Regions from separate parts of the Azotobacter tropicalis genome, predicted to be linked through region 1. Evidence: predicted binding sites of a transcription regulator. Region 1 holds the regulator's gene; each other region holds the start of a gene.
The links. Region 1 encodes sigma-54, which starts transcription at its own class of promoters, with help from an activator protein. Its sites were predicted from a motif close to ANTGGCATNNANNTTGCTNT; they were not measured.

Region 1 (5,200 bases):
TCATTACTCAGGGCACCCTGAAAATCACCGGCAACAAAGTCACTATCACCCAAGACGACAAGGGTGAAATCAAAGTTTTCACGTCAGTCGGCAATCCTGCCTCTTACGAGCAGAAACCGGCACCTGACAAAAGCATCGTCCGAGCCTACGGCCAGACTATCCAGTACTTTGCCGAAAACGAACGCATTGTGTTGGTTGATAAGGCACGGGTAGTTCAGGATGGCAACACTTTCGAGGGTGAAAAAATCGTTTACGACACCCAACGGCAGATCGTTAATGCTGGCCGTGCCACTGGAAACAGGATATCCAGTCCGAAACCACGGATCGATATGGTCATCCAACCGAAAAAGAAACAGCAGTCAGGACAGACACAATAATGGCTACCCTCAAAGCTCAGCATCTGGCCAAGAGCTACAAGGGCCGCCAGGTTGTCCGTGACGTCAGCCTTTCCATCGAAAGCGGTCAAATCGTCGGCTTGCTCGGCCCCAACGGGGCCGGCAAGACTACCTGCTTCTACATGATCGTCGGCCTGGTCCGTGCCGACCAAGGGCGCATTCTGATCGATCAGGACGATGTCACCCACCTGCCCATGCACGGTCGCGCCCGGGTCGGTATCGGTTACCTCCCCCAAGAGGCATCGATTTTCCGCAAGCTTACGGTGGCCGATAATATCCTGGCTATCTTGGAAACCCGCAAAGATCTGGATGGAGAAGGCCGCCGCCAGGCTCTGGAAGCTCTGCTGCAGGAGTTCCACATCAGCCATATCCGCGACAGTCTCGGCATGAGTCTCTCGGGCGGCGAGCGGCGCCGGGTCGAGATTGCCCGCGCTCTGGCCACTACTCCGAAATTCATCCTGCTCGACGAACCCTTTGCCGGCGTCGATCCGATTTCAGTTAATGACATCAAGCAGATCATTTATCACCTGAAGAACAAGGGCATTGGCGTTCTAATTACCGATCACAACGTGCGTGAGACACTCGACATCTGCGAAACCGCCTACATTGTCAACGATGGGCAGCTGATAGCCGAAGGCGACGCCGAGGCCGTCCTCACCAATAAACTGGTGCAGGAAGTGTATCTCGGCCATGAATTCCGTCTATGAGATGCTCTACTCCATGGGATAGACCAGTCAAACTCCGTTATAATCAGGCATGTAATTTGCTTTAAGAAGGCGCATCGTCGCCTCGTAGTGATTGACGCGAATGCTTTGGCAAATATGGTGCTTCCTACAATTATGAAACCATCGCTAGTCCTTAAGATGGGTCAGCAGCTGACGATGACTCCGCAGCTGCAACAAGCCATCCGTCTGCTTCAACTGTCGACCCTGGATCTTCAGCAGGAAATCCAAGAGGCCCTCGACTCCAACCCCATGCTGGAACGTCAGGAAGACGCTGAGGACTACGGCAGCCCGGACACGCTAGCCGAGCATGGGGATCAGTCGGCGATCGATGCCGCATCCGCTTCTTATCAGGAGAGCTACGAGAGCACGGCCAACGGTGAGGAAGGCAACAGCCTGGAGGATGGCGACTGGCATGAGCGAATTCCCAACGAGCTGCCAGTGGATACCGCTTGGGAAGACATCTACCAGACCAGCGCCAGCAGTCTGCCGAGCAGCGAAGATGACGAATGGGACTTCACCACCCGCACCTCCACGGGCGAAAGTCTGCAGAGCCATTTGCTCTGGCAACTTAATCTGGCCCCGATGTCAGATACCGACCGCCTGATTGCCGTTACCCTGATCGATAGCATCAACAGCGACGGCTATCTGGAAGCCTCGCTGGAGGAAATTCTGGCCTCGTTGGATCCGGAGCTGAGTATCGAGCTCGATGAAGTGGAGATGGTGTTACGCCGTATCCAGCAGTTCGAGCCCGCAGGAGTTGCTGCTCGCGACCTCAGCGAGTCGCTGCTGCTGCAGTTGCGCCAACTTCCAGCCGATACACCCTGGCTGGAGGAGGCGAAGCGGTTGACAAGGGACTACCTCGATCTGCTCGGCAACCGCGACTTCACCCAGTTGATGCGGCGCATGAAGCTCAAGGAGGAAGAGCTGCGCCCGGTAATCGAGTTGATCCAAAGTCTTAACCCGCGCCCCGGTGCCCAGATCGAAGCCAGCGAGCCCGAATATGTAGTACCCGATGTCATCGTGCGAAAGCATAATGACCGTTGGCTGGTGGAGCTCAACCAGGAAGCCGTACCACGCCTGCGCATCAACCCCCACTACGCCGGCTTCATCAGACGCGCCGATGCCAGCGCCGACAACACTTTCATGCGCAACCAACTACAGGAGGCTCGCTGGTTTATCAAGAGCCTGCAGAGCCGCAACGAGACGCTCATGAAGGTATCCACGCAGATCGTCGAACACCAGCGCGGCTTCCTCGACTATGGCGAAGAAGCCATGAAACCGCTGGTATTGCATGACATCGCCGAGGCAGTCGGCATGCACGAATCGACCATTTCGCGGGTTACTACCCAGAAATACATGCATACCCCGCGCGGCATCTATGAACTGAAATATTTCTTTTCCAGTCACGTCAGCACCGCTGAAGGCGGTGAGTGCTCTTCCACGGCCATCCGCGCCATCATCAAGAAACTGATTGCAGCGGAAAATCCGAAAAAGCCATTGAGCGACAGCAAGATCGCTGGTTTACTGGAAGAACAGGGCATACAGGTGGCTCGCCGTACAGTCGCCAAATACCGGGAATCGCTCAGTATTGCGCCGTCCAGTGAACGCAAGCGACTCATGTAACACAAGATCGAACCGGCCGCAGCAATGGCAGTAATCCTTCCGCGGTCAGTCGACACAGCGTATACCGGTAGCAGGCCCGTCAGCCTGCGTCAAAACAGCAACAAGGAGAAAGCGGTATGCAAGTCAACATCAGTGGACATCAGCTGGATGTGACCGACGCCCTACGTGATTATGTCGAGGAGAAGATCAGCCGCCTTGAGCGTCATTTCGATCGTATCACCAATGTGCAGGTGATCATGACCGTTGAGAAGCTCAAACAGAAGATCGAAGCAACCTTGCATGTCTCTGGTGCCGAAGTGGTCGCCAATGCTGAGCATGAAGACATGTATGCGGCCATCGATCTGCTTGTCGACAAGCTTGACCGCCAATTGATTAAGCACAAGGAAAAGCAGATCGAACGCCAGCAGGGCGCCACGGCCCGCTGACTCTTCTGTCCCATGATCAGACTCGAAGACATTCTGACTCCCGGCCGCTCTTTGGTGAACGTGCCGGGAGGCAGTAAGAAGCGTGCCCTCGAATATATTGCCAGCCTGGTCGCCCGCGAAATGCCCGATCTAGATCAGCAGACCATTTTCGAGAGCCTAATTGCCCGTGAGAAACTGGGCTCGACCGGTTTTGGTAATGGCATCGCCATTCCCCATTGCCGTCTACCTGGCTGCCCTGCCCCGATCAGTGTACTGCTGCGCCTGGATGCTCCGATCGATTTCGATGCTATTGACGGTGCACCGGTCGATCTGCTGTTCGTCCTGCTGGTTCCAGAAGCCGCTACCGACGAGCATCTGCAATTGCTTCGCCAGATCGCCAGCATGCTCGATCGCAGCGAGATACGTGAGCATCTGCGCCAGGTCGAGAGCAGCGAAGCCCTTTACCAAGTCGTGGCGGACGCGCAGAAGGGCCAGTAGGGTTTCCCGGGAGTGGTGCGGAGGTTCGTTGACCGTGAACGAGCAATTGACCGCCGGGCTTTCGGCAATCACTGACCGCGGAAAATATTCATCATGCGCGTGATTATCGTCAGCGGCCGCTCTGGCTCTGGCAAAAGCACCGCCCTCGATGTCCTAGAGGACAATAGTTTCTTCTGCATCGACAACTTGCCAGCCGTTCTACTTCCCGAGCTGGCCGAAAGGGCGCTACTACATACTGAGCTGATCCAACCCCAAGTCGCGGTATCTATCGATGCTCGCAACTTGCCCAGCCAGCTGAAACGCTTCCCCGAACTGCTGGCAGAGGTACGTACCCGCTACATCCTCTGTGATCTGCTCTACCTGGATGCCGATGACGAAACCCTGCTCAAGCGTTTCTCGGAAACTCGCCGGCGTCATCCGTTAACCAATGAGAACCGCTCATTGGCCGAAGCAATTCGCGACGAGAGCAGGCTGCTTGCTCCGATCAAGGATCTAGCCGACCTCAAGGTCGACACATCCCACCTCAATCTTTATCAGTTGCGCGACACACTCAAGCTGCGCTTGCTGAACAAACCGGAACCGGGCACGGCTTTTTTGATCGAATCCTTCGGCTTCAAGCGAGGAATGCCAGTGGATGCAGATCTAGTGTTCGATGTTCGCTGCCTGCCTAATCCATATTGGAAGCCGGATCTACGTAGCTTTTCCGGTCTGGATCGACCGGTCATCGACTACCTCGCCGCCCAACCGGACGTCGAGGAGATGTACCAGGACATCCATGCTTATTTGCAGAAATGGCTACCCCGCTTCGCCGCCAGCAACCGTGCTTATGTGACTATCGCGATCGGCTGTACCGGCGGTCATCATCGTTCGGTCTACGTGGCCGACCGGCTCGGCCACGCATTAAAGCAGTCACTCAAGAACGTTCAGGTTCGCCACCGCGACCTCGGCTGAAGGATGGATAACGCGATGCCCACCTGCGAAGTCACCATCATAAACAAGCTTGGACTACATGCCCGTGCAGCGGCCAAGTTCGTCGGAGTAGCCGGGCGCTACGCCTGTACGGTACGCATCGGCCGAGCCCCGGAGAGTCTGGTCGACGGCAAGAGCATCATGGCGGTCATGATGCTGGCTGCCGGCAAGGGAACGCCCATTCACCTGCATACCGAAGGCGAACAGGACTGCGAAGCGCTGGAAGCACTGGTCGAATTGATCAATAACCGCTTCGACGAAGACGAATAATACATACGTATCGCTGCCGCCGGGCTTCTGGCGACAGCTTCCCCTTCACTCAGCTTCCCGCCAGAGTCATGCGCTCGATAAGCACCGAACCGGTGCAAATATTGCTGCGCTGCTCCAGATCGTTACCTACTGCGACAATCTGCCGGAATATGTCGCGCAAATTGCCGGCGATGGTTACCTCCTGCACCGGATATTGAACTTCGCCGTTCTCCACCCAGAAGCCGCCAGCACCACGGGAGTAATCGCCGGTCACCAGATTGAGTCCCTGCCCCATCAGCTCGGTCAGCAGCAACCCGCGCCCCATGCGGCGAATCAA
Region 2 (5,200 bases), 1.6 Mb from region 1:
CCCTCGTAGTCGTGCTCGTAGCCAGCGTCGCCCTGGGGCACCAGGCGGCTGAAGAAGCGTTCGAAATCGCGCCGCACCGCCGCATCGGCATTCTCGTTGACGGTCAACGAGGCCGAGGTGTGCTGCAACCAGAGGTGCAGCAGCCCGATCCGGCAGGAGGCAAGCTCCGGCAGGCCGGCCAGCAGCTCGTCGGTCACCAGGTGGAAACCACGCGGCCGCGGACGCAGGGTGACGATGGTCTGTTGCCACATCTGCCACAGCTCCAGGGTTGTGCCGCGGGAATTCTAGCGCGGCGCGGAAAAAAGCAAAGGGCGCCGATGGCGCCCTTTTGACGGCTTGCGACCCTTGCCGCGGCAAGAGCGCAGCGAAGACGCGGTCGGATCGCTCCGGCCGCTGTCCTCACTCAGAGGTTGTAGCCGCGCTCGTTGTGCAGGGAGAGGTCGAGACCGATGGTTTCCTCCTCGTCGCTGACGCGCAGGCCCATCACCCGCTCGATCACCTTGAGGATCGCGAAGGTGACGACGCCGGTGTAGATCACGGTGAAAAGCACGCCCTTGATCTGGATCCACAGCTGGCTGGCGATGCTGTCCACCTCGCCGAAGCCGCCCATGGCCGGCGCCGCGAACAGGCCGGTCAGAATCGCGCCGACGATGCCGCCGACCCCGTGCACGCCGAAGGCGTCGAGGGAGTCGTCATAGCCGAAGCGGCGCTTCACGGCGGTGGCGCAGTAGAAGCAGATCGCACCGGAAGCCAGGCCGATCACCAAGGCGCCCATCGGGCCGGCGGTGCCGGCGGCCGGGGTGATCGCCACCAAGCCGGCGACCACGCCGGAAGCGATGCCCAGGGCGCTCGGCTTGCCGTGGGTCAGCCACTCGGCGGCCATCCAGGCCAGCGCCGCGGCGGCGGTGGCGATCTGGGTCACCAGCATGGCCATGCCAGCGGTGCCATTGGCGGCGATCGCCGAGCCGGCGTTGAAACCGAACCAACCGACCCACAGCATGGCCGCACCGATCAGGGTGTAGCCCAGGTTGTGCGGGGTCATGGCGACGCCCGGGTAGCCCTTGCGCTTGCCCAGCACCAGGCAGGACACCAGACCGGCGACACCGGCGTTGATGTGCACCACGGTGCCGCCGGCGAAGTCGAGCACGCCCCAGTCCCACATCAAGGCACCGTTACCGCTCCAGACCATGTGCGCGATCGGCGCGTAGACCAGCAGGAACCACACCGACATGAACACCAGCATCGACGAGAACTTCATGCGCTCGGCGAAGGCGCCGGCGATCAGTGCCGGGGTGATGATGGCGAAGGTCATCTGGAAAGTGATGAAGACGCTTTCGGGGAAGGTGCCGACCAGGCTGTCGGTGGTCAGCCCGCTGAGAAAGGCCTTCTCCAGACCGCCGACGAAGGAGCTGAAGTTGAGCACGCCCTCTTCCATGCCGGTGGTATCGAAGGCCAGGCTGTAGCCGAACAGGACCCAGATCACGCTGATCAGGCCGGTGATGGCGAAGCACTGCATCATCACCGAGAGCAGGTTCTTCGCGCGCACCATGCCGCCGTAGAACAGCGCCAGACCGGGTACGGTCATGAACAGCACCAGCGCCGTGGCGGTCAGCATCCAGGCGGTGTCGCCGGAATCCAGCGTGGCCTCCTGGGCGCTGGCCGCGATGGGCAGGAAGAGAGAGAAAAGGGCAGCAAGCCCTGCGCTTTTGCGCAGCGTCATTGATTATCTCCTGGGGGCGGGGGATCGTAGGCTCAGATCGCGTCGGTGCCGGTCTCGCCGGTACGGATACGAATGGCCTGTTCCAGATTGACGACGAAAATCTTGCCGTCACCGATCTTGCCGGTGTTGGCGGCCTTGGTGATGGCCTCGATGACATGGTCGAGCTGGCTGTCTTCGATGGCCACGTCGATCTTCACCTTCGGCAGGAAGTCGACTACGTATTCCGCCCCCCGATACAGCTCGGTATGGCCCTTCTGCCGACCGAACCCCTTGACCTCGGTGACGGTGATGCCCTGCACCCCAATTTCCGACAGCGATTCGCGTACGTCGTCCAGCTTGAACGGCTTGATGATGGCAGTGACTAGCTTCATGAAACGTATCTCCGTGTAGTGGACTTGCCCCAGGAATAGACGATCCCGATTCAAGTTTAAGCGCAGTGTCTGGCTTTCGCGTGGCCGCCTAGGGCCGGCCCGCTCGACGGCATCCGGCCAATGCCTCAGGGTGCCATGCCTTCGCAAAGGCAAAAATCATACCGCCAACGCCAAACGGCCAAAACCCCTAACGGCGATATGGTTATGGAACTTTTGCAGGATAGGCCGCGGGAAAATGCCGCACCCGCCAGGTGCGCAGCCGGCGGCACACCTGCACGGAAAACGTGCGCGACACCGCTCAGCAGCCGCGCCGATGCCCCGTGATACACTGGCGGCCGACCGATTCCGGAACCGCACCATGCTGCCGCCCAAAGCCCTGTTCGACACCCTCAGCACCCACGCCTCCCGCCTGTTCAGCGGCGAGGCGCCGCTCCCGCCCCGCGAACTCGAGGCCCAGCTCAAGGCCTTGCTGCAGAGCGCCTTCAGCAAGCTCGACCTGGTCAGCCGGGAGGAATTCGACAGCCAGATGGCCGTCCTCGCCCGCACCCGTGCCCGCCTGGAGGCGCTGGAAGCCAAGGTCGCCGAACTCGAAGCACGTCTGGGCGAACAGCCTCCCGCCCCGCCCGCCGCCTGAGCGCGCGGGGAATGCGATCAAGGAGCGATCCATGTCCCTGGCCATCGTCCACAGCCGCGCCCAGGTGGGCGTCGAGGCGCCCGCCGTCACCGTCGAGGCGCACCTGGCCAACGGTCTGCCGGCGCTGACCCTGGTCGGCCTGCCGGAAACCGCGGTCCGCGAGAGCAAGGACCGCGTGCGCAGCGCCATCCTCACCTCCGGCTTCGACTTCCCGGCGCGGCGCATCACCCTGAATCTGGCGCCCGCCGACCTGCCCAAGGACGGCGGACGCTTCGATCTGGCCATCGCCCTCGGCATCCTCGCCGCCAGCGAGCAGCTGCCCGCCGAGGCCCTGGGCGGCCTGGAATGCCTGGGTGAGCTGGCCCTCTCCGGCAGCCTGCGGCCGATCCAGGGCGTACTGCCTGCCGCACTGGCCGCCCGCGCCGCCGGACGCACCCTGGTGGTGCCGCGGGCCAACGCCGAAGAGGCCAGCCTGGCTTCGGGGCTGAACGTGCTGGCGGTCGACCACCTGCTGGAGCTGGCCGCCCACCTGAACGGCCAGGCCCCGCTCCCGCCCTACCGAGCCCAAGGCCTGCTGCGCCAGGCGCCGCCCTATCCCGACCTGGCCGAAGTGCAGGGCCAGGCCGCGGCCAAGCGCGCCCTGCTGGTGGCTGCAGCGGGCAGTCACAACCTGCTGTTGAGCGGCCCGCCCGGAACCGGCAAGACCCTGCTGGCCAGCCGCCTGCCGGGCCTGCTGCCGCCTTTGGACGAGCACGAGGCGCTGGAGGTGGCGGCTATCCATTCGGTGGCCGGTGCCGCCCCGCTCGCGGCCTGGCCACAACGGCCGTTCCGCCAGCCCCACCACAGCGCTTCGGGACCGGCGCTGGTCGGCGGCGGCAGCCGGCCACGTCCCGGCGAGATCACCCTGGCCCACCAGGGCGTGCTGTTTCTCGACGAGTTGCCGGAGTTCGACCGCAAGGTGCTGGAAGTGCTGCGCGAACCCCTGGAAAGCGGCGAGATCGTCATCGCCCGGGCCAGCGACAAGGTGCGTTTTCCGGCGCGCTTCCAGTTGGTCGCGGCGATGAATCCCTGTCCCTGCGGCTACCTGGGCGACCCTGCCGGCCGCTGCCGCTGCACCCCGGAGCAGGTCCAGCGCTACCGGGCCAAGCTGTCCGGCCCATTGCTCGACCGCATCGACCTGCACATTGGCGTCGCCCGCGAGGCCACCGCCCTGGGCGCACCGCGCCTGGACGGTCCTGATACCGCCAGCGCCGCCGCCCAGGTGGCAGAGGCTCGCACTCGCCAACGGGCCCGTCAGGGTTGCCCCAATGCGTTCCTCGACCTGCCCGGTCTGCACCAATACTGCGCACTTGGGGACGAAGATCGCCAGTGGCTGGAGCGCGCCTGCGAACGCCTCGGCCTGTCGCTGCGCGCCGCCCACCGTATCCTCAAGGTGGCGCGCACCCTGGCCGATCTGGAAGCGGCGCCGGACATCGCCCGCGCCCACCTGGCCGAAGCCCTGCAGTACCGGGCCAGCAGCGCCTGAGCGGGAAGAGCCCGGCATTCCCGTAGGAGCCGGCTCCTACGGGGGAACAAGCCCCTCAGCCGCGCTCGCCCAGCTTGCCCACCAGGCCGCGCAGGGTTTCCTGCAGGTCGGCGGGCATCAGCACCACCTTGGCGTTGCCGCTCTGGGCGAGCTTCTCCAAGGAAGCGATGTATTTCTCGCCGAGCAGGTACAGCATCGGCCCGGGCTCGCTGCCGAGCGCGCTGGTCACCCGGCGGATCGACTCGGACGAGGCCTCGGCCAGCAGCACCTGGGCGTTGGCGTCGCGGCGCGCCGACTCCAGGCGCGCCTCGGCCTCGAGGATCGCCGCCTGCTTCTCGCCTTCGGCCTTGGTCACCGCCGCCTTGCGCTCGCGCTCGGCGGCCGCCTGCAGCTCCATCGCCCGCTGCATCGACTCGGACGGCTTGATGTCCTGGATCTCCACCGACTTCACCGTCAGCCCCCAGTCCACCGCCTCGTCGGCGATGCTCTCGCGCAGCCGCGCCTTGATCTTGTCCCGCGACGACAGCGCCTCGTCCAGCTCCATCTCGCCGACGATGGAGCGCAGGGTGGTCATGATCAGGTTGCGGATCGCCTCGGCGAAGTCGGTGACCCCGTAGACCGCCCTGACCGGGTCGGTGACCTTCACGAAGGCGATGGCGTTGGCGAGGATCACCGCATTGTCGCGGGTGATCACCTCCTGCTGCTGCACGTCGAGGATGATGTCCTTGGTCACCAACTTGTAGGCGACGTTGTCCAGGAAGGGGATGATCAGGTTCAGCCCCGGCCGCAGGGTCACGTGGTAGCGCCCCAGGCGCTCCACGACCCACTCCTCGCCCTGGGCCACCAGACGCACGCCCTTGGCGATGGTGATGAGGACGAACGCGAGCACCGCGATCGCCACTGCCAGTCCCGCACTCATGGGTTGCTCCTTGTTCTTTTCCGAAAGGTCA
Region 3 (5,200 bases), 1.8 Mb from region 1:
AACCAGGGCAGCGCCTGCGGCCCCAGGGTGTCGCGTATCGTTTCGATGGGCATGGCGGTTCCTCCTTTATTGGGCGCCCTTGCGCCGGGCCATCTGCGCCTGGGCGAAGCTCTTGAGCTGCTCCAGGCTGACCGAACCCTGCCCCTCGGCGTCGATCGCCGCGAAGTGGCGGGACACGAAGGGCATGCCGGCCTTGGCCTCCTCGGCGCTCAGACGGCCGTCGCCGTCGCGGTCGGCGCTGGCGAAGCGCTGCTGCAGCTCGGCCTGCAGGCGTTCGCCGCGGGCCGGCTCGGCGAGGGCGACGCCGGCCGTGGCGAACAGGGCGCAGGCGAGGATAACGGGGATGAAAGGGGTACGCATGGCGTTTCTCCTGTGAAAGGCTAATCAGCGCGAGGGGCAGGCGATGCTGGCGCCGCTGGCGTCCAGGCAGGCGACGCTGCGGGTCAGGCCGCCGTCCCGGCTGTAGCTGGTGCTGCCCTGCAGGCTGTTGCCGGTGGCCGCGTTGGTGAGGCTGGTGGAACGGTTCTGGCTCAGCCCCGACTCGGCGGAGTAGGTCAGGTTGCCGTTGCTCTGCAGGCTGCTGCCCTGGCTGCCGGTGGCGGACAGGCTGCGTTCGTTCTGCCGGCTGCCGTCGTCGCTGCGCGAACGGCTGGCGCGGCGCTCGAGGCTGCCGCCGTCGCTGTCCTGCAGGCTGGCACCGCGGGCGGCACTGGCATTGCCCTGGCCGTCGGCGACCATGACGCGGCCGCGCTGCAGGCTGCCGCGCTGCCCCGCGTGGCGCTCGAGCTGCGTGGCGCTGCCGCCGCCCTGGCCGTTCGTGCGGACCACGCGGCGCTCCTCGGCCTGGGCGTCGGCGAACGCCAGGCCGGCGGACAGGGCGAGCAGGGCGGCGAAGATGGGTGACAGGGATTTCATGGGATGGACTCCTCTTGAGTGGATGTCGTCGTCTGGCGGCGGAAGCCACTATCGGCGGGAGCCGTGAGCGAACCGTTGCCGGCGCCGGGCAATGCGTGACAATCGGTGAGCGGCGGGCGCTTCTGTAACCCTTTGTCATGGATTGCCCGGGCGCAGGGGTGGCTCCTGCGTCACCCTCACGGCGCAACCGACGGGAGAGAGGAAATGGGCGAGGCCCTGGGAAGAATTCTGGTGGTCGATGACGAGCACGACCTGCGCGCGCTGCTGCAGCGCTATCTGAGCGACCAGGGCTATGCGGTGCGCACCCTGGACGGCGGCCAGCGGCTGGAGCACCTGCTCGGCCGCGAGCGTTTCGACGTGCTGGTGCTCGACGTGATGATGCCCGGCGAGGACGGCCTGTCGCTGTGCCGGCGCCTGCGCGCGCAGGGCGAGACCATTCCCATCGTCATGCTCACCGCCCGCGGCGATCCGCTGGACCGCATCATCGGCCTGGAGATGGGCGCCGACGACTACCTGCCCAAACCCTTCAACCCGCGCGAGCTGCAGGCGCGCATCGAGGCGCTGATCCGCCGCCAGCGCATGCTCGGCGCCCACAGCGGCCCGCTGCCGGGCGACGGACGGATCGGCTTCGGTCCCTTCAGCCTGCACCTCGGCGAACGGCGCCTGAGCCGCGACGGCCGCGACATCCCCCTGACCAGCGGCGAGTTCGCCCTGCTCCAGGCGCTGGCCCGGCATCCACGGCGGCCCCTCGGCCGCGACCGGCTGATCGAGCTGAGCCGCGGCCGCGACCACGAGGCCAGCGACCGCAGCATCGACGTGCAGGTCATGCGCCTGCGCCGGGCGATCGAGGACGATCCGGCGCAGCCGCGCTACATCCGGACGGTCTGGGGGCTGGGCTACCTGTTCATGCCCGACGGCCGCGCGGAGGACCAGCCATGAGGCTGCTGCCGCGCAGCCTGTTCGGCCGCAGCCTGCTGCTGATCGCCCTGCTGATCCTGCTCGGCCAGCTGGGCGGGGCGCTGCTCGCCCGCCGGCTGATCCTCGAACCGCGCCTGGAACAGATCGCCGCCGGCGTGGCACACAATGCGACGGCCCTGCGCGCCACCCTGCTGGCGTTGCCGCCGGCGCAGCGCGCGGCCTTCGTCGCCCGCTTCAACGCGCAGGCCCTGGCCGGCCACAGCATCGCCGGCGGCGACGGGCCGCCCACCCCGCTGCCGCCGCTGGAGCGCAGCTTCGCCCGGCGCCTGGCCGAGCGTCTGGCCGGCGACGACCTCGAGGTGCACTGGCTGCGCGAGGCCGGAGGCGGCCCGGTGCTGCGCCTGCGCCTGGAGGGCGAGGACCTTTGGCTGGCGGTGCCGGGCATCCTGGCGGAGCGCCTGTTCACCGGCACATGGCTGCTCGCCTCGCTGGGCGCCGGGCTGCTGGCGCTGGCCGGCGCCCTGGCGATCCAGCGCCGCCTGAACCGGCCCCTGACCCGCGTGGTGCAGGCCGCCGAGTGCCTCGGCCGCGGCGGCGAACCGGAGCCTCTGGCGGACGATGGGCCGGAGGAAACCGCCAGCCTCAGCCGCAGCTTCAACCGCCTGCGCGACAGCCTCGCGCGCAACGAGCGCGAGCGCGCCCTGATGCTGGCCGGCCTCTCCCACGACCTGCGCACGCCGCTGGCCAAGCTGAGCCTGGGCGTGGAGATCCTCGCCGGCCGCGACGAGCCTGAGGTGGCCGCCAGCCTGCGGCGCAGCATCGCCGAGATGGACGCACTCGTCGGACAGTTCCTCGACTTCGCCCGCGACAGCCGCGAGGAACCGGCGGTGGCCGGCGAGCTCGACGTCCTGGCCCGGGAAGTGGCGGCCGCCTACGCCGACCACGGCCAGCCGCTGCAGCTGGAGCTGGGTGCGCCGCCGCCGGTGCGGATGCACCCGGCGGCGCTGCGCCGGGCACTGACCAACCTGCTGGAGAACGCCTGGCGCCACGGCCGCCCGCCGGTCCGCCTGCGCAGCGGCATGGACGGCGACAGCGCCTGGCTCGAGGTGATCGACAGCGGCGCAGGCCTCGGCGGACGGGACGCCGAGGCGCTGAAGCAGGCCTTCCGCCGTGGCGAGCACGCCCGCGGCGGAGCGCCGGGCGCCGGCCTCGGCCTGGCCATCGCCGAGCGCATCGCCCGCGAGCACGGCGGCCGCCTGGAACTGTCCGAGCGGCCCGGCCCGGGCCTGCGGGCGCGGATCGGCCTGCCCCTGCAGCACGGCTGAAAGCGGGCAGCGGATACAGCCCCCGCCCTCTCCTGAAGCAGCCTGGGTGCTGCCCGCACCAGCTCCGTCCACCGCTCCGTTATCACCCGAGCCCGCCCTGCAGCCCCCTGCCGGATCACTCCCCCGGACACATGCTCCGTCGCAGGGCCAGGGCTGCCTGCCGGCAGTGCAGCCTCGCCATGTCCTCCGGGAGCAGGCGCACCGGGACGATGCACGCCTCGGGCTCAATACGCCATAAGTGGTGCAGAAAACCCCTGAAAAGCGCAAGGAAATCTCTTTTTCAGAAGTTTTTTGATGGTTGGCAAGCCCTGTGCTTATCTCAAAAACAGCCTTACCGGATCATCCTCCAGACCTGCGCGCCCCGCGCGCACCGCAACCCCAAGGACAGACGAGTCATGTTCAAGAAAACGACCCTCGCCCTCACCACCGCCGGCGCCATGGCCGGCACCTGCATCGCCGTGGCGGGGACGACGGTGGACACGCCGCTGGGCGAGTTCAGCATCAGCGCCAACGCCACCCTGGCCTCCGAGTACATCTTCCGCGGCATCTCGCAGACCAAGGGCGACACGGCCATCCAGGGCGGGCTGGACATCGTCCACGAGAGCGGGCTGTACGTCGGCGCCTGGGTCTCCAACACCGACTACGAGACCTCGGACGCGACCACGGAACGTGACTACTACTTCGGCTACAGCAACAAGCTCACCGAGGAGCTGACCTTCGACGTGGGCTGGCTCAAGTACGACTACCCGGGCGACGACCTCGGCAACGCCGACCTGAACTACAGCGAGTACTACGGCAGCCTCTCCGCCTACGGCTTCAAGGTCGGCGTCAACTATTCCGACGACTACAGCCACGACAACACCGCCGTCTATTCCTACGTCGGCTACAAGCGCGACCTGCCCTATGGCGTGGGGCTGTCCCTGCGCGTCGGCAAGTACGACTTCAAGGACGACTCCTTCTACAAGGACGGCGCGACCCAGGGCGAGGACTCCTACTACGACTGGTACGTCGGGGTGAGCAAGGAGTTCGTCGGCCTGCAGTTCGGCCTGGCCTATACCGAGACCGACCTGAAGAACGAGGAGTGCGAGAACTACACCGGCAACGAGACCTACTGCGACGCCAACATCGTCGCCTCGATCTCCAAGACCTTCTGATCGCGGCCGGCGCCTCAGTAGCCGCCGCCGTTCCCCGCGGGTTCCGCGGTGCCGCCCTTGAAGCGGCCCGCCAGGGCCTTCATCGCGCGCATCAGCAGGCTGGTGTCGACGCCCACGGCGACGAAGGCGCAGCCCAGCTCCAGGTAGCGGCGCGCCCGCGCCTCGTCCGTGGCGAGGATGCCGGCGGCCTTGCCGGCGCGGCGGATGCGGGCGATGGCGTCCTCGATGGCCGCCACCACCGCCGGATGGCCCGGTGCGCCGCGATGGCCCATGGAGGCGGAAAGGTCCGCCGGGCCGACGAAGATTCCGTCCACCCCCTTGACCGCGGCGATGGCGTCGAGATTCTCCAGCCCCCTGACACTCTCCACCTGGACCAGCAGGCACATCTGCGCGTCGGCCGCGTCCAGGTAGTCGGGGATGCTGTTCCAGCGCGAGGCACGCGCCAGAGACGCGCCGACCCCGCGGATGCCGTGCGGCGGGTAGTGCATGGCGGCGACCAGCTCGCGGGCCTGCCCGGCGCTCTCCACCATGGGCACCAGCAGGGTCTGCGCGCCGATGTCGAGCAGTTGCTTGATCAGCACCGGATCGCCGACCGGCGGGCGGACCACCGCCTGGCCGGCGTAGGGCGCCACCGCCTGCAACTGGCCGAGCAGCGAGCGCAGGTCGTTGGGCGCGTGCTCGCCGTCGAGCAGCAGCCAGTCGAAGCCGGCATTGGCCGCCAGTTCGGCGCAGTAGGGATCGGCCAGGCCGACCCAGACGCCGATCTGCGCCTCCCGGGCTAGGCGCTGCTTGAAGGTGTTGACGGGCATCTGCATGGTTCGCTCCTTGGCAGGCGAAGGGAAGGAGGGCCGGGGCCGGGATCGGGCGCTATCATGCCGGCCTGCCGGC
Region 4 (5,200 bases), 2.2 Mb from region 1:
ATCCTGCGGCATCAGCGACAGCGAGTAGCTGACGTCGAGCATCCGCGCGAGATTCTCGGCACGCTCCAGATAGCGCGACATCCAGTACAGATCGGCGGCGGTTCTACTTAACATGCTCGATAATTCCTTCAATCCTCAACGACCCAGGTGTCCTTGGTGCCGCCGCCCTGGGACGAGTTGACCACCAGGGAGCCCTCCCGCAGCGCCACGCGGGTGAGCCCACCGGGCACCAGACGAGTTTCGCGGCCGCTCAGGACGAAAGGCCGCAGATCAATGTGCCGCGGCGCGATGCCGCTCTCGACGAAGGTCGGGCAGGTCGACAGACTCAAGGTCGGCTGGGCGATGTAGGCCTCGGGACGCGCCTTGATACGCTCGCGGAAGGCCTCGATCTCGGCCTTGGTGGCCGCCGGTCCCACCAGCATGCCGTAACCGCCGGACCCCTGGGTTTCCTTGACCACCAGCTCGGGCAGATGGGCCAGGACATGGGACAGATCTTGCGGCTTGCGGCATTGCCAGGTGGGCACGTTCTGCAGGATCGGCTCCTCGCCCAGGTAGAAACGGATCATGTCGGTGACGTAGGGGTAGATCGACTTGTCGTCGGCTACCCCAGTGCCGATGGCGTTGGCCAGCACCACGTTGCCGCACCGATAGGCCGACAAGAGCCCCGGCACGCCAAGTACCGATTCGGGATTGAACGCCAGCGGATCGAGGAAGGCATCGTCCAGCCGGCGGTAGATCACGTCCACCGGCCTGGCGCCAGCGGTGGTGCGCATGAACACCCGCTCGTCGCGGACGAACAGGTCGGCCCCTTCCACCAGTTCCACGCCCATCTCGCGGGCCAGGAAGGCGTGCTCGAAATAGGCGCTGTTGTAGCGTCCCGGGGTCAGCACCACCACGCTGGGGTTGTCCAGCGGGCTGGAGCTCTTCAAGGTTTCCAGCAGCAGGTTCGGATAGTGGTCGACGGGGGCGATGCGCTGGGCGGCGAACAGTTCGGGGAACAGCCGCATCATCATCTTGCGGTCTTCCAGCATGTAACTGACGCCACTCGGTGTACGCAGGTTGTCCTCCAGCACGTAGAAGGTGCCGTCGCCGTCGCGCACCAGGTCGACCCCGGCGATGTGCGCGTAGATGTCGCGATGCAGGTCGAGCCCGTGCATGACCTGCTGGTAGCCGTCGTTGGCCAGCACCTGCTCCGGCGGAACGATGCCGGCCTTGAGGATACGCTGCTCGTGATAGATATCGGCAAGGAACAGGTTCAGGGCCTGAACCCGCTGTATGCAGCCGGCCTCGATCCCGCGCCATTCGCTGGCAGGAATGCTGCGCGGAATGGTATCGAAGGGGATCAGGCGCTCGGTGCCCTGCGCGTCGCCGTACAGGGTGAAAGTGATACCCGCTCGGTGAAACAGAAGATCGGCCTCGCGCCGGCGCTGGGCCAGCACCTCCTGGGGAGTGTTCTCCAGCCAGTTGGCGAAGCCCCGGTAATGTGGCCGGCAGATACCGTTCACATCGTACATTTCGTCAAAAAATTGGCGATCCATGCATGCTCCTCGGCTGTGCATAAAAGAAGTTCGCAAAGCTCATGCCAGTTGCCAAGTTCCTATTCCTATCAATGTCTTGCAGACGCTCCGTGGGCAGCCGTGCCATCGCGCCGGCGAATCGCAAACGAGCCTGCAGCCTGTTGGTCACTCGCTCCAGTCGCCCTCTAGTCAATCGCATTCGGTCGCCGATGACCCGGCTCATCCTGGCGCGGACAGAGCGCGATGGAGGAGTGGGAAGGCCTCGCACCAAAAAAGCCCCCGATCTGTCCAGCACGATCCACTGCGCACCAAAAAAATGCAACACCTGCCAGATGCCGCCGTTCAGCCAGGCATCCGGCCACAGACCCGGCGCCGTATCGGGGCATCGACCGACCGGCACCCGCCGCTTGGATTCTGGACTTAGCCTTGGTGGACGATCCGGGTGCCCAGCAGGCCGATGAAGCTCGCCAGCCAGGTCGGATGTGCCGGCCAGGCCGGCGCCGTGACCAGGTTGCCATCCACATGGGCCTGATCCAGCGGTACATCCACATATTCTCCGCCGGCCAGCCGCACCTCGGGGCACAGGCCGGATAGGCACTGCACGAGCGGCCGTCGAGCACTCCGGCCGCGGCCAGCAACTGGGCGCCATGGCAGACAGCGGCAATCGGCTTGTGCGCCGAGGCGAAGGCACGTACCAGCTCCAGCACGCGCTCGTTGAGGCGCAGGTATTCGGGCGCCCGGCCACCCGGAATCAGCAGCGCGTCGTAATCCTCGGCACGCACCTTGGCGAAATCGAAATTCAGGGCGAAGTTGTGCCCCGGCTTTTCGCTGTAGGTCTGATCGCCCTCGAAATCGTGGATGGCGGTACGCACGGTCTGCCCGGCGTGCTTGTCCGGGCACACGGCATGCACCGTATGACCGAGCATCAGCAGTGCCTGGAACGGCACCATGGTTTCGTAATCTTCGGCATAGTCGCCGACCAGCATGAGAACTTTCTTGGCAGACACGGGGGACTCCTGAACAGGATGCATGAAACGCGCACGACGCCCTAGACCGGAGCCTGGGGAGCCTGCGCGCCAGGGAGATCCACCCTACCCTGCCGCTCAGCGGCCGTCGACCCACCCTCAGCCCGGCCAAGGGTCAACCGCCGCGATCGAGCAGATCGACCACCAGCCGATCAAGCCACCCCCACAGCCGCTGATACAGGCGGCGGTACCAGGGGCGTGCCTGCCAATGCTCTTGGTCGACCTCATGGCTGACCCGAAAATCGGTGAGGAAACACTCGGCGACTTCGCCGATAAAGGCCGGATCTCGCGTTTCGAGGTTGGCTTCCAGATTCAAGCGTAGGTTCCAATGGTCGAAGTTGCAGGAACCGACACTGACCCAGTCGTCGACCAGCACCATCTTCAGGTGCAGGAAGCGCGGCTGGTATTCGAAGATGCGCACGCCGGCCCGCAGCAGGCGGCGGTAATAGCGCTGGCCGGCATAGCGCACTGGCGGGTGGTCGGTATTGTGCCCGGCCAGCAACAGGCGCACCTCCACCCCGCGCCGTGCCGCCTTGATCAGGGCGCGGCGGACTTTCCAGGTCGGCAGGAAATATGGCGTGGCCAGCCAGATGCGCCGGTTCGCACGGAGCAAACTGCGGATCAGCGCCCGCAACACGTCGCGATGCTGGTGCGCCTCGGCATAAGCGAGCCGCCCGGAGCCATCGCGGCGCAAGGGTCCCGGCGGGATGCGCGGCGGCTTCGGCGGCCGCTGCGAATGCCAGCGTCCGCGCTCGTGACAGAGCATCCATTGATGGTCGAACAGCGTCCGCCAGTCGGCCAGCACGGGGCCGGCGATCTCCACCATGACCTCATGCCACTGACCGCTCTCTTCCTCAGGGTTCCAGAACTCGTCGGTAGCGCCGGCCCCGCCGACATAGCCCAGGCGATCGTCCACCAGCAGCACCTTGCGATGGTCGCGGTGCAGGTTGTGCAGCCCGAAGTGCCAGCGCAAGGGGTTGAACTGCAGCAGGGCGACGCCCGCCTTGGTCAGCCGACTGCGCAAGGCCGTACCGAACCCGAGCGCCCCGAAGCCGTCGAACAGGCAACGCACCTGCACGCCGCGCTCGGCGGCGGCGACCAGCGCCTCGACCAGCAGGTCGGCACAGCGGCCGTCCTTGATCAGATACAACTCCAGATCAATGCGCCACTTGGCGCCGGCAATGGCCGTCAGCATGCGCGGAAAGAACGTCTTGCCGTCGATCAGCAGGCTGAAGCGATTGCCGCCACGCCAGGGAAAGACCGCTCCTTCTTGCATCACGGTCTCCATTTCGCCCGGGCGGCGGCAGCTCTCGCCAGGGAAATGCGCCTCCCTGCCGATGACAGCCGCCTGAGCGGCAAGTGAGTGAAGAACTGGTGCATGCAATCTCTCGCGTGAAGGCCGGGCGCAGGACGATAACCGCCTCAGACCACCGCCCAAAACATATCGGCGTGGCCCGGAGCACAGGTTCAGGGCACGGCCGAAACCTCGCCCTCGTCCAGCAGACGACAGCCCTCGCGCGGACCGAACCAGACGGCACTGTGGGTGCGCCCCAGGCCACGGGCAGTCACCGTCCGGCTCGCCGACTCGTCGTGCAGCAGGTCGATGGGAATGTACTGCTGGATATAGACCTGACAATAGTCTGCCGGGTTGCCACTCACATAGCGGCACGAGCAGTACTCCTTGGCGCTATAGGCGCCGATGATGTCGGGGAAAGCCGCCAGATGCGCGCGGTTCGGCCAGATCACGGCGACCGCCAGCAGCACGGTCGAGCCCAGTAGCAGCGCATGACGACGACGCATCAGCGGGCCTCCGCAGGGGCGAAGGCTGCACGGGCCAGACGCAGGAAGTCGTTGTGCCGATAACGCGAATCGCGGTCGTCGGCGAAGCGGACGATCACCAGCTTTTCCTCCGGCAGCACATAGAGCGCCTGGCCCCAGTGTCCCAGCGCCGCAAAGGCATCCGCCGGCACATCCGGCCAGGGCCGGGGCGCCCCATCCAGCGACAGGTTGAGCCACCAGTGCCCGCCCGGCACCAGCCCCTGCGGGCGCGGCTGGTAGCCGGGCGCCGGCGAGCGATTGAAGGCGACCCAGTCTGCCGGCAGCAATTGGCGCTCGCCCCAGCGGCCGTTGCGCAGCATCAGCAGCCCGACCCGGGCCAGATCGCGGGCATTCAGATAGGCATAGGAGGCAGCGATAAAGGTTCCGGTCGCATCCCTTTCCCAGACCGCCGAAGTGATTCCGAGCGGCTCGAACAGCGCCCGCCACGGGTAGTCTGCGTACTGCCCGGCCGTGAGCATGCCCTTCAGCGCCGCTGCGAGCAGAACGCTGTCGCCGCTGGAATAGCTGAAGCGCACTCCGGGGGCGGCGCCGGCCGCATGCCGGGCGACGAACCCGGCCATGTCCTCGTGGCCACGGGTGTAGAGCATGGCGATGACCGACGACTTCAGCGGCGAGTACTCGTAATCCTCTTCCCAGGCCAGACCGGAAGTCCAGTTGAGCAGGTGGCGCAGGCGCAGGTCGGGATGAGCGGCGAGCGGCGGATAGTAGCGCGCCGCCGGATCGTCGAGGCGAAAACGGCCCTCGCCGTAGGCAACGCCGAACAGGCAGGCGAGCAGGCTCTTGCTCACCGACCAGACCAGATGCGGCGTGCTTTCGCTG

Region 2: glnK (P-II family nitrogen regulator) is a predicted target of sigma-54. The motif match lies at 2,238-2,257, and genes of this name have one in related genera.
Region 3: Atro_RS16290 (TorF family putative porin) is a predicted target of sigma-54. The motif match lies at 3,456-3,475, and genes of this name have one in related genera.
Region 4: Atro_RS19470 (circularly permuted type 2 ATP-grasp protein) is a predicted target of sigma-54. The motif match lies at 1,568-1,587, and genes of this name have one in related genera.

What each region holds. Positions count from the first base shown of each region.
Region 1 covers NZ_AP046059.1:1,666,545-1,671,744, forward strand. The annotation lists gene lptA (lipopolysaccharide transport periplasmic protein LptA) at 1-377, shown strand, start outside; gene lptB (LPS export ABC transporter ATP-binding protein) at 377-1,102, shown strand; gene Atro_RS07790 (RNA polymerase factor sigma-54) at 1,235-2,743, shown strand; gene hpf (ribosome hibernation-promoting factor, HPF/YfiA family) at 2,860-3,168, shown strand; gene ptsN (PTS IIA-like nitrogen regulatory protein PtsN) at 3,181-3,645, shown strand; gene rapZ (RNase adapter RapZ) at 3,739-4,596, shown strand; gene Atro_RS07810 (HPr family phosphocarrier protein) at 4,612-4,884, shown strand; gene pmbA (metalloprotease PmbA) at 4,934-5,200, opposite strand, start outside.
Region 2 covers NZ_AP046059.1:3,302,942-3,308,141, reverse strand. The annotation lists partial or broken gene Atro_RS15625 (secondary thiamine-phosphate synthase enzyme YjbQ) at 1-251, opposite strand, end outside; gene Atro_RS15620 (ammonium transporter) at 404-1,720, opposite strand; gene glnK (P-II family nitrogen regulator) at 1,753-2,091, opposite strand; gene Atro_RS15610 (accessory factor UbiK family protein) at 2,450-2,725, shown strand; gene Atro_RS15605 (YifB family Mg chelatase-like AAA ATPase) at 2,757-4,250, shown strand; gene Atro_RS15600 (SPFH domain-containing protein) at 4,306-5,169, opposite strand; gene Atro_RS15595 (NfeD family protein) at 5,198-5,200, opposite strand, start outside.
Region 3 covers NZ_AP046059.1:3,432,808-3,438,007, reverse strand. The annotation lists gene Atro_RS16315 (sterol desaturase family protein) at 1-53, opposite strand, end outside; gene Atro_RS16310 (EF-hand domain-containing protein) at 67-360, opposite strand; gene Atro_RS16305 (hypothetical protein) at 385-915, opposite strand; gene ompR (osmolarity response regulator transcription factor OmpR) at 1,120-1,854, shown strand; gene Atro_RS16295 (ATP-binding protein) at 1,851-3,158, shown strand; gene Atro_RS16290 (TorF family putative porin) at 3,554-4,312, shown strand; gene hpaI (4-hydroxy-2-oxoheptanedioate aldolase) at 4,327-5,127, opposite strand.
Region 4 covers NZ_AP046059.1:4,117,096-4,122,295, reverse strand. The annotation lists gene Atro_RS19475 (alpha-E domain-containing protein) at 1-114, opposite strand, end outside; gene Atro_RS19470 (circularly permuted type 2 ATP-grasp protein) at 129-1,538, opposite strand; partial or broken gene Atro_RS19465 (DJ-1/PfpI family protein) at 1,938-2,548, opposite strand; gene Atro_RS19460 (phospholipase D-like domain-containing protein) at 2,658-3,818, opposite strand; gene Atro_RS19455 (amidase) at 4,010-4,342, opposite strand; gene Atro_RS19450 (serine hydrolase domain-containing protein) at 4,342-5,200, opposite strand, start outside.